Regions from separate parts of the Pseudoalteromonas sp. SG41-2 genome, predicted to be linked through region 1. Evidence: predicted binding sites of a transcription regulator. Region 1 holds the regulator's gene; the other holds the start of a gene.
The links. The regulator sigma-54, encoded in region 1, starts transcription at its own class of promoters, with help from an activator protein. The targets are predictions, from matches to a motif close to GTTGGCACGNNNNTNGNNT.

Region 1 (4,809 bases):
TAAAAAGCGTGCATCAAAAACATAATCAGCTTCTTTTGGGATACCATATTTAAAACCAAATGATTCAAAGGTAATGATTAGTTTTTTATCTTTTTTCCCTAAAATCTTTTCACGGATTGACTCTGCAAGCTGGTGGACACTCAGATCAGTGGTATCAAGTATAAAGTCAGCGCGAGTAGTTAATACATCAAGTAATACTTTTTCTTGCTTGATAGCTAAATCCAGTGGCAAAGAGTCCAAAGATAATGGGTGTAAGCGGCGAGTTTCAGAAAAACGTTTGATCAGGGTTTGATCATCACTGTCTAAATAAAATAGCGTCGGATTTGCAAAACCAGGCAAGTATTCAAGAATATCGTTAAATTCTTCCTGCTCTTTCGGTAAATTACGGACATCAATACTGACGGCAATTTTGTCATAATTATCAGAGACACTGCGCACTAATGAAGGTAATAAGTTTACCGGAATATTATCTACACAATAATAGCCAAGATCTTCTACTACACGCAGAGCAACAGATTTACCTGAGCCAGAACGCCCACTGATGATGATTAACTCCATGTAAATTCTCCTTCATTTGGCTACGATTGCGCAGCAATTACGTGATACAAATCTTGGTCTGTTTTTGCGCTACGTAGTTGTTTACAAAAATCTTTGTCGTTGAGTTTATCAGCAATTGTGGCTAACGTCTTCAAATGAAGTTGGCTATCACCATCTGGCACGATGAGAGCTACAAATATATCAACTGGGCGATTATCTATCGCATCAAAATCAATCGGTGATTCACTCACTATAATTATTGCTAGCGGGTTTTCAACACCACTCATACGGCCATGAGGAATAGCAATACCACGACCAATACCCGTACTACCTAGTTTTTCTCTCGACAGTAGTGCGTTGAGGATTTCTTGTTGTGATAGCTGAGGAAGTTGTTCATGAGCCAATTGGCTGATAAATTCAATGATCCGTTTTTTGCTATTAAAAAGGACCGCAGCTTTACTGCAGTCCTGGCAAATAAGTGAGCTTAATTTCATAGTGTTAGTGTCGAGCGTGCTTCTCTTTGTGTTTAATTACCTGACGGTCAAGTTTGTCGATTAGTCCGTCAATGGCTGCATACATGTCTTGGTGCTCAGTTGAGGCAAATAATTCAGCGCCACTGACATGTAATGTGGCTTCTGCTTTTTGGCTTAGCTTTTCTACATCAAGAATGACATGGACATTATTGATATGATCAAAATGCCTTTCAAGCTTGGCAAACTTATTGTTTACATAGTCTCTTAATGAATCAGTAATTTCTACATGACGACCAGTTAAATTTAGTTGCATAAGCATTTTCCTCTTGTGATTTTACGCCTTAAATCAAACTTTTACGTTGATTTGACGGTGGAATAGCCAGTGACTCGCGGTATTTTGCAATAGTCCGTCTAGCTACTTTGATACCTTGCTCTGCCAATATATCTGCAATTTTACTATCACTCAATGGTTTCGCTGAGTTTTCTGCACTGATCAATTTTCTGATCAATGCTCGAATGGCTGTCGATGAGCATTCGCCGCCGTTCTCAGTACTTACATGGCTCGAGAAAAAATATTTTAACTCAAATATACCACGAGGGGTATGCATGTATTTTTGGGTGGTTACACGAGAAATTGTTGATTCGTGCATCTCAACCATTTCGGCAACGTCGTTTAGTACCATAGGGCGCATGGCCTCAGGGCCATGCTCAAAGAATCCTTGCTGCTGTTTAACAATGCAGTTGGTTACTTTGAGTAACGTCTCGTTACGACTTTCTAGGCTTTTAATAAACCATTTAGCTTCTTGCAAATGCGAGCGTATAAATTGGCTGTCAGTGCTTGATTTTACAGAGCGTGACATCGCCGCATATTGGCTGTTCACTCTAATTTTTGGCATGCTGTCTGGATTGAGTTCAACCACCCAGCGACCTTTAATTTTTTTCACCGAAACGTCAGGAATAACATACTCTGATTCTTCGCGTACTATGGTATCCGCAGGCTTTGGGTTAAGGCTGTGGATCAGTGTCATTACTTCTTTTAGTTCATCTTCTTTAAGCTTAGTCTTTTTCATCAAAGTGCGATAGTCACGACTAGCTAATAAATCGATATGATCAGTTAAAATCATTTTTGTCTCGCTAATCCAAGGAGTTGCAGGATCAAATTGATTTAATTGAATACATAAACATTCTTGTAGGCTGCGCGCAGCAATACCAACAGGGTCAAACAACTGAATGCGTTTTAACACTGCTTGCACTTCGTCGAGTTCGATTTCTTCTTCGTTATTACCTTGATTTAAGCTTTCTGCGATGTCTTCGCAGCTCAAGGTTAAAATACCTGAATCGTCAACGGCTTCAACAATCGCAATGGCAATGGCTTCATCGGTTGGACTAAAAGGTGTGAGTTGTAATTGCCACATTAGATATTCGTGCAAGGTTTCAGTTGAGGCACCTTGATAAATTGACTCATCTTCAGGCATTGGCCCAGATGACGTATTTGGCGCAGCACTCATGTATTCGTCCCAGGTGACGTCCATAGCCATTTCGTCACTTAAGGTCTCTTTACTTAATGCTTCGCTACTTTCTTGTTCATATTCGCTTGGCTTGTCGTCTGCTGATGCGCTAACGGTTAAGTCATCGTTATCTTGTTTTTGTTCGTTTTTACCAGCCGTGTCGTCTGAATATTCATGTTCTTCTAGCTCTAACAATGGATTGCTGTCGAGCGCTTCTTGAATTTCTTGCTGGAGATCCAATGTACTGAGTTGCAATAAGCGAATTGCTTGTTGCAGCTGTGGTGTCATTGTAAGTTGCTGGCCCATGCGCAGCTGGAGTGATTGCCTCATGTATCTCTAACAATCCTTTTATTGTTATCATCGTTAAGTCTAGCAGATACTTAGCCGAGCGTGGCTTTATAGCCTAAATTGCTCGCCCAGGTAAACATCGCGGACTGTTTGGTCGGCGAGTACATGCTCAGGGGTACCTGATGCAATTAACTCCCCATGAGAAACTATGTAGGCTTTTTCACAAACATCAAGGGTTTCTCGTACATTGTGGTCGGTAATAAGCACGCCAATACCACGGTTTTTAAGGTGTTCAATAATCTTCTTTATATCTAACACTGAAATAGGATCAACGCCAGCAAAAGGCTCATCAAGTAAGATAAATTTTGGGTTTGCGGCTAAAGCGCGTGCAATTTCAACTCGACGACGTTCACCGCCAGATAATGCCATACCTTGGCTGTCGCGGATATGTTGAATGCTAAACTCATCAAGTAAGCTGTCGAGCGCTTCTTCTCTGGCTTGTTTATTCAGCTCTTTACGAGTTTCTAAAATAGCCATCAGGTTTTGATAAACAGTTAATTTACGGAAGATGGATGATTCTTGTGGCAGGTAGCCAATCCCTAACCGTGCGCGACTGTGCATTGGCAGTAAGGTGATGTCATTATCATCAATACTGATTTTACCTTTGTCGCTTGGAACTAAACCCACAATCATATAAAAGGTGGTGGTTTTACCAGCGCCATTAGGACCCAATAAGCCAACAATGCTGCCTGCGCTAACTTCTAAACCCACGCTTTTTACAACTTGGCGACCTTTATAGCTTTTTGCTAGAAATTCAGCTTTTAATGTACTCATGGCTGCCCTTTAGATTTGTCTTTTTTACTGTCTACTGGTACCAAAATGGTGTGCACACGATCGCTTGAGCTTGCGCCTTTTTCAGCACTGATCAGTTGCTGGTCCATATCATAGGTAATGCTTTTGGCATTGATTTTTTGACCTGCCTGAGTGACTTGTGCATTGCCAACCAAGGTTAAATAGCGCTTAGCGACATCGTAACGGACTTCATCAGCACTGGCACTCATTACTGTGCCATCAGTTTGTTTTTCTTCAAAGTAAGCCGGACTGCCAGTTGCGACAAGTAGTTGTTTGTTATCGCCTAAATCTTCGCGCTTATGGACTTCAAGTCGATCCGCTTTGATACGGCGGTTACCATGAATGATTTCAACATTTTTTTCAAAAATACCGATATTGTCTTTCAGTTGGGCAAGCTGCGTGTCAGCACTGATAGAGACTTGATCTGCAGGTGGTGTCGTATTTTCAGCAAAGCTTGCAAAAGCAATGAATAAGCTTGGTATAACAAGCAAGTGAGCAAATTTATTGGTCATAATATATGGTTCGCGTATGGTTAATTAGTTCTACCACTTCGGCTTTTAAGTCGGCATGGAGACCGCGCCCAGTGATTTTTAAATTTGGTCCGATTAATTCAACTGGTTGTTCTGAACTCATGGTTTGTAGTTCAATATCAACCTGAATATTATCTGCGTTTATATGTTCAATCATGGCATTATTGGTCAGGTTTTTAGCAACCACATTACCTTCTAAAATTAATTGATGATTTTCATATAAGGTGGCTTCATCGGCATTAATTTGCCACGTCTGCTGTTGATTATAGAGTGTAAAAATAGGTTGTTCAAAGTAAGTGAACCCTAACTGTTGGTAGAGTTCCATTTTTGCAGCTGTTACTTTGTGGCTAATTTTACCTTGTTCATCAAATGCGGTTTGTTTTAATGCCACCGCAGTATAATCAGGTTTTGCTATTATATCTTCTTGGTGTTGTTTTATGGCGGTACTTTGATAAAAATACGGATACCACAGCCATACCATGCAGCCGACAAATAATACGCATAATATTAAACGCGCACTATTCATGAGCTCGTGCCTTCGCTGGTTAATGATTTACCATTTTCGAGCATTAATAAATCAGTGAGTTCACGCACCGCCCCAAAGCCACCAGGTAGCATGGT
Region 2 (4,809 bases), on a different contig from region 1:
ACTTTGCAAGGCATTAAAGTAGTTAAACTTTTTCAACTGTTCGAGGGTTTTTATATCTTCCAGAAAAGCACCTAACCAAAGCTGTGCGTCATCGATTAAGCTTTGTTTAGTGATGACAGGAAATTGCTCCGGCATTAAATTACTGGCTAAACACATACGAATAAGTAACTGCTCACTGTCGCTTTGCTCATTAAATAATTCAAAGCCTTGTTTTTGAAATAAAGTTAACCACGCTTTCGCCCGCTCACTTTTATCAAGCGGATGTTTACTCGGTTGGCTAGTAACTGTAATTGCCCCTAGTTTGACTTCATCTTGATGAATAAAGCGCCCTGTTTTTTCGTCAAATTCACAGCGCGTTTGTGCAGTAAATAAATGTGTCAGTTCATCCTCAATCTCTGCAGGAGTAAACGCAACAGCTGCAAAAATACGACTGCCTTTTTGGCCTCCCATTGAAGCAATTGCAAGGTAGTCCTCGTTATGCCAATGCTCGTTGTTTAGCTCAGCACCTGCGCCATTGGTAAGCAAGTAACCATTGCCACGCTTTTTAGCTAATCGATCTGGAAAAGCAAACGCCACCAGCAAAGCCAAATAAGTGGTTTGTAGTTCGCGTACTTCAGTTAGCTTTAATCGCTTTAACCAAAATTTCAGTTGCTGTTTAAATACAGGATGTGGCCGAGCATGTTGGCTGTGTAATGCTAAGCTTAAATCTGCGGCATGGCTAATCCGACTCTCTAATAACGCAATTAAATACGCCGCTAATGTATAAATACCTGGCATCTGAGGTTCGAGTTGCTGCGCTTTAATTAGCATGTGCGCTAGGCGAATATCCGCGCCAAAACTTAGCATACGTGTACCGAGGGGGGTCAATTTATTGTTATTATCGAGCGCCTCTAACATTTGCAGTAATTTTGTTGCTTGCTGTATTTGTTGTGCTGTTGGACTATCTAACAAGCTTAGATCAGTTAACTCCGCGCCCCAGAATTTTGCCTCCAATAATAATTGGCTAATATCAGCACTTAAAATTTCTGGCGCATCATGGCTATTACGCCGCTCAAAGGTTTGTTTTGAACCAAGCCTATAAACTACACCGGGCTCAATACGCCCAGCCCGCCCAGCTCGTTGAATTGCCGATGAGCGAGAAATACTTTGTGTGGTGAGTTCAGTAACGCCAGTTTTTAAATTAAAACTAGCAGCGCGGCGCTTGCCACTATCAACCACAATACGAATACCTTCAATGGTTAAGCTAGTTTCGGCAACATTGGTGGTCAGCACCACTTTACGAGTACCTTTTGCCGCAGGGGCAATTGCAGCTTGTTGAGATGCTTTATCTTGTTCACCAAACAGAGTAACTACATGGCAATTTGCAGGCAAATCTGACAGCGCTTGTTGTACGCGGTTGATCTCATATTGACCGGGCAAAAAAACTAACGCACTGCCTGTTTGTTCAACTAAAGCTTGTTTGATAATACTGGCCATAGCGTCAAGCCAGCGGCTTTCATCTTTAATGGGTATGTAAATTTCATCGATGGGAAAGCTACGCCCGTGGGAACTAATAATTGAACAATCAAAAAACTGCTGATAGCGTTCGCTATCAAGGGTTGCCGACATCAATAAAATCGTTAAATCATCACGCAGTGCAGCTTGAGATTCTAATGCAAACGCTAATGCGGTATCGGCCGCAATAGAGCGCTCATGAAATTCATCAAATATCAGTAGGTCAACGCCACTGAGCTCTGGGTCGTTTTGTAGCATACGCGTGAGCATGCCCTCGGTAACAATTTCAAGGCGGGTATTAACACTGACTTTGGTTTCCTGCCTGATACGTAAACCAACGCTTTGCCCTACGGTTTCGTTTTGGCACTGTGCTAAATAGTTGGCAATATTACGTGCAGCTAAGCGACGCGGCTCAAGCATGACAATGTGCTTAAAGTGCCCGTCGCGCATCAACTGCAATGGTAACCATGTTGACTTACCCGCACCCGGCGGCGCTTGTAGTAAGGTAATCGGATCACTTTGTAATGTAGTAACGAGTTGATGATATATTTCTTGAACCGGCAGCACAGCTATTTATCCTAAATTGCATTGCCGATATTGTAACAAAAAACTGCAGTAAATCAGATTCATAAAATCGGTGATTATTGAGTGTTTGCAATAATTACAGACCGTTGCGTAGATTTTTTAGCTTATAATCTATTAAAAACTCATCTCTAAATAATAAAAACATTAACCAATTGATTATTAATAATAAAGTTATAATTTAATTTTGGTACAAGCCTTGCTACTTTATAACTGAAAGTAAATTCACAAACCGACATTATAAGGAGCGAATTATGAACAGTGATCGTATCGAAGGTAATTGGAAAGAACTTAAAGGTAAAGCGCAACGTAAATGGGGCGATCTTACTGACGGTGATTTAGATAAAATTGAAGGTAGCCGTAAAGAGCTGGTTGGTAAAATTCAACAAGCATACGGTAAATCGAAAGAAGAAGCTGAGCGTGAAGTTGATGAGTTTGAAAAAGGCCATTAATCAAAAACGCTAGGTAACTACAAAACCGCCTGAGCAGGCGGTTTTTTATTTTTAAACTCAAATAGCTGCTTTCATACTGAAGTTAAACTCAAAGCTCCTATGGTACTTCCTAACCTCTAGCAACTTACACAAATACTAATATTTAATAGATAACAACATTTGCCACCGGTAGCATTGGTATGTAGAATCAACTCAACGTTAACAAAATTGGTAGAGTCAAATGAAAATCGCATTAATGAACGAATTCAGTCAAGCGGCAAAAAACCCAATAGTACTTGAACAGCTTAACACTGTTGCTAATGCACAAAATCACCAAGTATTTAATGTGGGTATGGATGGCGATAACGATCATCGACTAACCTATATTCACCTAGGAATTATCGCAAGCTTACTGCTCAACTCTAAAGCGGTAGATTTTGTAGTGACCGGTTGTGGCACAGGTCAAGGCGCACTCATGGCGAGCAATGCGTTTCCTGGTGTGAGCTGTGGTTATTGTATTGATCCATCAGATGCTTACCTATTTGCACAAATAAACAATGGTAATGCACTCGCTTTACCCTATGCAAAAGGCTTTGGCTGGGGCGCTGAGTTAAATATTAAATATATATTTGAAAAAGCATTTACCGGCGAAAAAGGCCAAGGGTATCCAGCAGAACGTAAAGAGTCACAAGTAACAAATGCAGGTATTTTAAATCAACTAAAAGTGGATGTTGCTAAAGATTACTTAAGCGCACTTGAAGCTATTGATCCTGAGCTGATTAAACAAGCGATTGGCGGACCACGTTTTCAAGAGTGCTTTTTCGCACATTGCCAAGACGACGCAATTGCTGCGTTTGTTAAAGCGCGTATTTAATAAAATAGCGCCCTATATTTAAGGGGAGAACCCTCCCCTTTTTGCATCTAAGATAATTAACTTTTAACTTCCAGTGTTGATAATATCCTGAGACAAAATGCGCTTATCATCTTTATATACTTCAAGCCAACCTGGTGGTGAGGTATCACAGCCAATCACTGTAACTTGTAATACGTAGCTGTAACGGCCGTTTTTAAATGTGTAACTATGATTACCGCCACTGCCCTCAAATTCGATCTCACCTTTTAGTAAGACTATATCTGGCTTATCGCTGGTTTTTTTATCAATGCTCCACGACGCATAGCGGAAGTTTCCATCACCTAAGTCATCAATGCGAATACGGTATTTAGCTGTTTGCCAATCTAAAATAGGCTCTACAAAAGCATTAATACTTGGGTGAAGCGCTTGCTTATCAGCTGCTATTAAATTTTTAGCCAGCAATTGTTCTTTAGCTGTTTGGTAATTGATAGCGATGATTTTCCCATCCGTATCTACCCAAACGACACCGCTATTTAGCATAATGCCGCGCCAACCTACTTTATCCCAGTCAGTATCGATATTTGAATCAACAATCTGTTTAATAAGCGTCTTATCAAACACGTCATCAAAACGCTCAACTAACTCAGATTCATTATTAATATCAGGCACTGGATATGTGCGCAAAAGCGGATAACGAATATGTGAGGAAATAGCCGCTTTATCGTGGTTTTTAAATGCTTTTATAAGATCTACAATAGGCTGTTGATATTGTTGTTCAAGCGCAAAACTATTTGCGCTAAACATGAGAGATAAAAATAAGCCGGTATAATATAAAAATTTCATTTAAGTCCTTTATTTTGATGATTCAGTTAATGAACATCATGTTATTTATCTGTTTCGGTTTATACCATTCACAACAACTTTTAGCCATGTTGCCCAAAGTCAATATTGTGTAAATTGATGTAGCGACTAACAAGGAGCAACATACGCCTTTATAGACTCTACAACGTGTTAATTCAATTTTATAAACAAACGATATGACCATTACGAATAGTGAACTGATGATTATCATCAACAAACTGCGCATAACCCATAATTTTAAAGCTAGCGGGATCAGCGTGTTCTACCTTCTTATCACGAAAGTAGACATTATTTTTATCAACTGACACGTTATTACCTATCACTTTAAATGAAGAGACATCCGCATCCATGATTTCACTATCAATAAAAAACACTCGCAGATTATCAATCGCGTAGACTTCATCAAGAAATACGGTTTCATCAGCATTTAAAGGTAAACGGTGCTGATTATGATAAATACCTTGATTGTCTCGTTGAAAAAACCGAGTACTCAGTTGATACGAAGATGCCTCTGCACCAATTAAATAATGTGTTTTATAATAAACATGGCGGTTATCTTTCACAATGTCATCATTAAGTATCTTCATA

Region 2: a site for sigma-54 is predicted at 2,263-2,281, ahead of H5186_RS20905 (CsbD family protein). Genes of this name have one in related genera too.

The regions. Positions count from the first base shown of each region.
Region 1 is NZ_JACJFK010000037.1:9,135-13,943, forward strand. It holds gene rapZ (RNase adapter RapZ) at 1-558, opposite strand, end outside; gene ptsN (PTS IIA-like nitrogen regulatory protein PtsN) at 579-1,031, opposite strand; gene hpf (ribosome hibernation promoting factor) at 1,036-1,323, opposite strand; gene H5186_RS20595 (RNA polymerase factor sigma-54) at 1,352-2,848, opposite strand; gene lptB (LPS export ABC transporter ATP-binding protein) at 2,915-3,640, opposite strand; gene lptA (lipopolysaccharide transport periplasmic protein LptA) at 3,637-4,170, opposite strand; gene lptC (LPS export ABC transporter periplasmic protein LptC) at 4,160-4,714, opposite strand; gene kdsC (3-deoxy-manno-octulosonate-8-phosphatase KdsC) at 4,711-4,809, opposite strand, start outside.
Region 2 is NZ_JACJFK010000039.1:20,489-25,297, forward strand. It holds gene hrpB (ATP-dependent helicase HrpB) at 1-2,061, opposite strand, end outside; gene H5186_RS20905 (CsbD family protein) at 2,331-2,528, shown strand; gene H5186_RS20910 (RpiB/LacA/LacB family sugar-phosphate isomerase) at 2,749-3,381, shown strand; gene H5186_RS20915 (hypothetical protein) at 3,445-4,203, opposite strand; gene H5186_RS23410 (DKNYY domain-containing protein) at 4,383-4,679, opposite strand; partial or broken gene H5186_RS23415 (DKNYY domain-containing protein) at 4,677-4,809, opposite strand, start outside.